Linked DNA regions of Pelodictyon luteolum DSM 273. The main gene of each other region encodes a partner of the protein of the gene in region 2 in a complex. Links are inferred from orthologs where the notes say so. Each region holds a gene or a part of one and is shown on either strand. Other genes may lie near its edges.

Evidence for each region.
Region 1: the proteins of groL (region 2) and metK are in contact, whole or in part, in a cryo-EM structure (PDB 8P4O), measured with the Escherichia coli proteins. The link is inferred for Pelodictyon luteolum DSM 273 from one-to-one orthologs.

What each region holds. Positions count from the first base shown.
Region 1 is NC_007512.1:774,378-777,526, forward strand. Bases 210-3,032 are described here. They hold metK (methionine adenosyltransferase), read right to left. Parts: upstream 2,317-3,032; coding sequence 1,102-2,316; downstream 210-1,101. Other genes in these bases: ahcY (adenosylhomocysteinase), read right to left, coding at 210-994; PLUT_RS03515 (sugar phosphate nucleotidyltransferase), read right to left, coding at 2,591-3,032. Outside these bases: more of ahcY, read right to left, coding at 1-209; more of PLUT_RS03515, read right to left, coding at 3,033-3,149. UniProt on the Escherichia coli protein: Catalyzes the formation of S-adenosylmethionine (AdoMet) from methionine and ATP.
Region 2 is NC_007512.1:633,487-636,801, forward strand. The notes cover bases 322-3,310. They hold groL (chaperonin GroEL), read left to right. Parts: upstream 322-988; coding sequence 989-2,632; downstream 2,633-3,310. Other genes in these bases: PLUT_RS02805 (hypothetical protein), read right to left, coding at 322-497; groES (co-chaperone GroES), read left to right, coding at 654-941; queC (7-cyano-7-deazaguanine synthase QueC), read left to right, coding at 2,751-3,310. Outside these bases: excinuclease ABC subunit UvrA, read left to right, coding at 1-191; more of PLUT_RS02805, read right to left, coding at 198-321; more of queC, read left to right, coding at 3,311-3,315.

The DNA.
Region 1 (3,149 bases), 140 kb from region 2 along the record:
CGGGCATCTGCTTCATATGCTCAAGGGTGACGACATCCTTGTTTCCGGTAGTGGTGACGAAGATGTTGCCCTCTTTGACTGCCTTGTCCATGGTTGTGACTTCAAAGCCCTCCATTGCGGCCTGGAGTGCGCAGATGGGATCGATCTCGGTGACGATCACGCGGGCACCGTAGGAGCGCATGGAATGAGCACAGCCCTTTCCGACATCGCCGTAACCGAGGACGACGGCGACCTTGCCGGCGATCATCACATCGGTTGCGCGCTTGATGCCGTCGGCAAGCGATTCACGGCAGCCGTAAAGGTTGTCGAACTTCGACTTGGTGACGGAGTCGTTCACGTTGATGGCGGGGAAAAGCAGTTCGCCCTTTTCCATCATCTGGTACAGACGGTGGACACCGGTCGTGGTCTCTTCCGACACACCCTTCATCTCTTTTGCGACCTTGTGCCAGCGGTTGCTGTCCTCTTCGTAGATGGCCTTCAGCTGTCCGAACAGTGCGCGCTCTTCAGCGTTGCCGCCGGCGTTCTGGAGCATCGAGGGGTTGTTCTCGATCTTGTAGCCGAGGATGATCATGAGGGTAGCGTCGCCGCCATCGTCGACGATCAGGTTCGGGCCCTGGCCGTCGCCGAAGTCGAGGATCTGGCGGGTGCACCACCAGTAGTCTTCAAGGGTCTCGCCCTTCCAGGCGAAGACCGGTACGCCGGTTGCGGCGATGGCTGCGGCAGCATGGTCCTGGGTGGAGAAGATGTTGCAGCTGGCCCACCGGACATCGGCACCGAGGTCAACGAGGGTCTCGATGAGGACTGCGGTCTGGATGGTCATGTGGAGGGAGCCTGCGACACGGGCACCTTTCAGGGGTTTCTGGCCGGCATATTTCTTGCGGATGGCCATCAGGCCGGGCATCTCTTTTTCAGCGATATCAATCTCTTTGCGGCCCCATTCTGCAAGGGAGATGTCGGCTACCTTGTAGGCAAGCGCAGTGGCTTCGATAGTCATTTGGATAGTTCCTCAGTGGTTTATGGATGTTGTCTCTCTCTCTCTCCGCTGCTCCATAACAGGAGGGACCCGTTTATGGCGGGTCCCTCCTGATGGGTGACGGGGTCTCAGGCGAGGCTGAAAGCGGTCTTCAGCTCCGCGACCTTTTCGGTTTTCTCCCAGGGGAAGATGTCGCGGCCGAAATGGCCGTATGCGGCAGTTTCCTGGTAGCACCAGCCCTGAGGATTGTCGAGGCTGAAGCGGCGGATGATGGCCAGCGGACGGAGATCGAAGATCTTCTCGGCCTTTTCCTGGATCTGCTCGTCGGAGAGACCATGCATGGCTGTGCCGTGGGTGTTGATGTAGATCGACACGGGGCGTGCCACGCCGATGGCGTAGGAAACCTGCACGGTGCACTTCTCGGCAAGCCCTGCGGCAACGATGTTCTTGGCCACGTGGCGCGAGGCGTATGCTGCGCTGCGGTCGACCTTCGACGGGTCTTTGCCGCTGAATGCGCCGCCGCCGTGGGGAGCTGCTCCGCCGTAGGTGTCGACGATGATCTTGCGGCCGGTCAGGCCGGTGTCGCCGTGTGGTCCGCCGATTTCAAAGCGGCCGGTCGGGTTGATGTGGAACTTGGTGTTGAGGTCAAGCAGGTTGGCGGGAATCACCTTTTTGATCACGTTCTCGATGATGTCCTTTTTGATGACTTCCTGGAACTCTGCTTCCGACATGCCGGCAGGTTCGGGATCGTGCTGGGTGGAGACAACGACGGCATCCACGCGTGCAACTTTCTCGTCGACATACTCCAGCGTTACCTGGCTTTTGGCATCGGGGCGGAGGTAGGTCATGATTTTGCCGGCCTTGCGGATGTCGGCAAGAACCTTCACCAGCTGCTGAGCGAACTGGATGGCGGCAGGCATCAGCTCAGGGGTCTCGGTGCAGGCGTAGCCGAACATCATGCCCTGGTCGCCGGCGCCGACGCGGTCGAACTCGTCAGCGATCGCTTCCTTGCGGTCAACGCCGCGGTTGATATCGGCCGACTGGCTGTGGAGCGCGGAGAGCACGCCGCAGGAGTTGGCCTCGAACATGTATTCACCTTTGGTGTAGCCGATTTCGGTGATGACTTTGCGGGCGATCTTCTGGACATCGACGATGCCCGTGGTGGTGACCTCACCGCCGACGATGACCTGGCCGGTGGTTACGAAGGTTTCGCAGGCTACGCGGGAGTTGGGGTCCTGGCGGATGAAGTCATCGAGGACTGCATCTGAAATCTGGTCCGCTACTTTGTCCGGATGTCCTTCCGATACGGACTCCGAGGTAAAGAAATACCTTGACTGTGACATGTTTGCAATGAGATTATGGTTAAACGAACAACAGGAACAACAGAAAAATCGGTACGGGAGGTTTTTCGGACGGGCGGACAGAGATGGGCCGACTGGACACGGAAAACCTTTCCGGCAGGTCACTTGGAAACTGAATTCCAGAGGGAGTGAGCCTGCGGCACCGTGTCCATAGGTAATGGGGATGCCTTTAGATAAAACAGTTTTAAATGTAAGCATTCAGGGCGATGTATGCAAAATTCTCTTTTCCGTGCATCGCCCCGTTCGCCGGAGAGACTCAGCCGACGCGTATTTCGGAGTAGTCACCGATGTTGATTTCGTGCGGGTTGCCCGAAATCGAGGCGTTGTTGCCGACAATCGAGCTGTTGATCATGATGTGGGCCACCTTTGCGCTTGTGCCGATGATGGAGTCCCGTACGATGGCATCGGTAATGACTGCCTGTTCGCCGATGGTGGTGTTTGGTCCGATGATGGCGTTCTCGATGCGCGCGCTGTCGGCAATGAACACCGGCTCGTTGATGATGCAGCCGGGGTATGGTTTTGCGGGGATTGCTTTCCTGAGAAGGATCTCGTTGGTGGAAAGCAGGGTTTCGGGTTTGCCGCAGTCGTACCAGCCGTGGACGGGGAAGACCGAGAACGGTTCTCCGCCTTCGATCATCAGCTGCAGGGCGTCGGTGAGCTGGTACTCGCCCTTGGTCTTGATCTCATGGTTGATGAGATGTTCGATGGCGCTGAAAAGCGGAGCGGCTTTCTGCAGGTAGTAGAGGCCCACGATGGCGAGGTTGCTGACCGGAGTATCGGGTTTTTCGACCAGCTTCCTGATGCGGCCTCCTTCG
Region 2 (3,315 bases):
TCGAACACAACCCCGACATCATTTCCCAGGCGGACTGGGTGATCGACCTCGGTCCGGGTGCGGGAGACCGGGGGGGCCAGGTGATCGGCGAAGGTACGCCGGAAGATCTTGCCGGGATGGAGCAGTCGCTCACCGGCCGTCACCTGCAGCCGCTCTTCAGGAGGCTCGGAAAGACGAAGAAGGTGACCTAGACAGGCTCAGTCGAGGATCGGATCGTCTTCAAGCGCACCCCCGTGCAGTCTGATGTGCGGGAAGTGCGATTCCGAAGTGCGTTCCACCCACACCTCGTCACCCCGCCTGAATCCGCTCTCATTCACTTCAACCGACAGGCGGTTTTTTGCCAAAGCCTGTATCTCACGGAGTATGGCGGCATGCTCCCGGTCAATCGAGGTCGCTGTATCGTCTTTTATCTTCGAGAGGATGCTGTCCAGCTTTTCCATGGCGACCTTGCCGACGAGGCTTTGCAGCCGGCTCTCAATTTCTTCCTGCATATTCATGTCGATCTTTGTTGAAAACAGTTTGTATGGAGCGTGAATTTTTTTATACTGCAGTGTTCTGTTAGCACTCGGCGTTGTTGAGTGCTAACGCTGAACACAATAATTGCCTTACAATAGTATCGCACTATTAATCCAAAACCCAAACAAGAGAAGACAATGAACTTGAAACCGTTAGCTGATCGAGTTATTGTTAAGCCCGCACCCGCAGAAGAGAAGACCAAGGGCGGCCTGTACATTCCCGACACCGGGAAAGAAAAACCGATGTACGGCGAAGTCGTCGCCGTCGGAGCCGGCAAGATGTCCGACAGCGGACAGCTGCTCGCCATGCCGGTCAAAGCCGGCGACAAGGTGCTCTATGGCAAATATTCCGGCACCGAGGTCTCGGTCGAAGGTGAGGACTACCTGATCATGCGCGAGTCCGACATTTTCGCCATTCTCGCCTGAGAGCCATAAATAATTCTTACTAACCCTTACAGGAGGAACGCTTTACAATGACTGCTAAAGATATTCTCTTTGATGCCGACGCACGTGCCAAACTGAAAGTGGGCGTCGACAAGCTGGCCAACACCGTGAAAGTCACGCTCGGACCTGCCGGCCGCAATGTTCTTATCGACAAAAAATTCGGTGCACCGACCTCCACCAAGGACGGCGTTACCGTTGCCAAGGAAATTGAACTCGATGATGCCATCGAGAACATGGGTGCTCAGATGGTTCGCGAAGTGGCTTCCAAGACCAGCGATGTTGCCGGTGACGGTACCACCACCGCAACTGTCCTTGCACAGGCCATCTACCGTGAAGGCCTGAAGAACGTCGCCGCAGGCGCACGTCCGATCGACCTCAAGAGAGGCATCGACCGCGCTGTGAAAGAGGTTGTCGCCGAGCTCCGCAACATCAGCCGCAGCATCTCCGGTAAGAAAGAGATCGCACAGGTCGGCACCATTTCGGCCAACAACGATCCTGAAATCGGCGAGCTGATTGCAGAAGCCATGGACAAGGTCGGAAAAGACGGCGTCATCACCGTTGAAGAAGCAAAGGGCATGGAGACAGAGCTGAAGGTTGTCGAGGGCATGCAGTTCGACCGCGGCTACCTCTCTCCCTATTTCGTGACCAATTCCGAGACCATGGAGGCTGAGCTCGAAGACGCGCTGATCCTGATCCATGACAAGAAGATCGGCAACATGAAAGAGCTGCTTCCGATCCTCGAGAAGTCCGCTCAGTCCGGCAGGCCGCTGCTCATCATTGCTGAGGACATCGAAGGCGAAGCACTCGCGACACTCGTCGTCAACCGCCTCCGCGGCACCCTGAAAGTCTGCGCCGTGAAGGCTCCGGGCTTCGGCGACCGCCGCAAGGCAATGCTTGAGGACATCGCCATCCTCACCGGCGGTACCGTCATCTCCGAAGAGAAGGGCTACAAGCTCGAGAACGCCACCGTCAACTATCTCGGCCAGGCTGCCCGCATTACCGTCGACAAGGACAATACCACCATTGTCGAAGGCAAAGGCACTCAGGACGAGATCAAGGCACGCATCAACGAGATCAAGGGCCAGATCGACAAGTCGACTTCCGACTACGACACCGAGAAGCTGCAGGAGCGCCTTGCAAAACTCTCCGGCGGCGTTGCCGTCCTCAACATCGGTGCTTCCACCGAGGTCGAGATGAAGGAGAAGAAGGCCCGTGTTGAAGATGCGCTGCACGCAACCCGTGCCGCAGTGCAGGAAGGTATTGTCGTCGGCGGCGGTGTGGCTCTGATCCGTGCGATCAAGGGCCTTTCCAACGCAATCGCAGACAACGAGGACCAGAAGACCGGTATCGATATCATCCGCCGCGCACTTGAAGAACCCCTCCGCCAGATTGTTGCCAACACCGGCACCACCGATGGCGCGGTTGTCCTTGAGCGTGTGAAGCAGGGTGAAGGCGATTTCGGCTTCAACGCCCGCACTGAGCAGTACGAGGATCTTGTGGCGGCCGGCGTGGTCGATCCGACCAAGGTTACCCGCAGCGCGCTCGAGAATGCGGCATCTGTTGCCAGCATCCTTCTGACCACCGAAGCCTGCATCACCGACATCAAGGAAGACAAGTCCGACATGCCTGCAATGCCTCCGGGCGGCATGGGTGGAATGGGTGGCATGTACTGATCCCGTTTCTCTCATTCTCTCTTACAGAGGCCGTCTCAGCTGCAACGCTGAGACGGCCTCTTTTTTTTTGTACCTTCAAAGACAGGTTTCTTTCAACACCATAAGCATCACCATTACGATGAAAGCCGTTCTCCTTCTCAGCGGCGGGATGGACAGTCTCGTCACCACGGCAATTGCGCACCGCGAGGGGTACGAACTTGCCGCCATGCATGTCAACTACGGCCAGCGTACCTGGCAGAAGGAGCTGCAGTCGTTCCGCAGCATCGCAGATCATTATTCCATTACGGAGCGTCTGGAAGTCAATGCAGATTTCCTCGGCCGTATCGGTGGCTCTTCGCTGACCGATCACTCCATGCCGGTTGCCGGCGCCGATCTCCGGGGGTCGGGCATTCCTACCAGCTACGTTCCGTTCCGCAATGCCTGTTTCCTCTCCATGGCCGTCAGCTGGTCGGAGGTGATAGGGGCGGAGCGGCTCTTTATCGGGGCGGTGGAGGAGGACTCGTCGGGATACCCCGACTGCCGCCGTGTTTTCTACGATGCCTTCAACCGGGTGATCGAGCTCGGCACCAGGCCCGAAACCGGCATCACCATCCTTACCCCGCTCATCGCCATGCAGAAGGCGCAGATCGTCCGGAACGGCATGGAGCTCGGTGCGCCTTTCGAGCACAGCTGGTCATGCTACA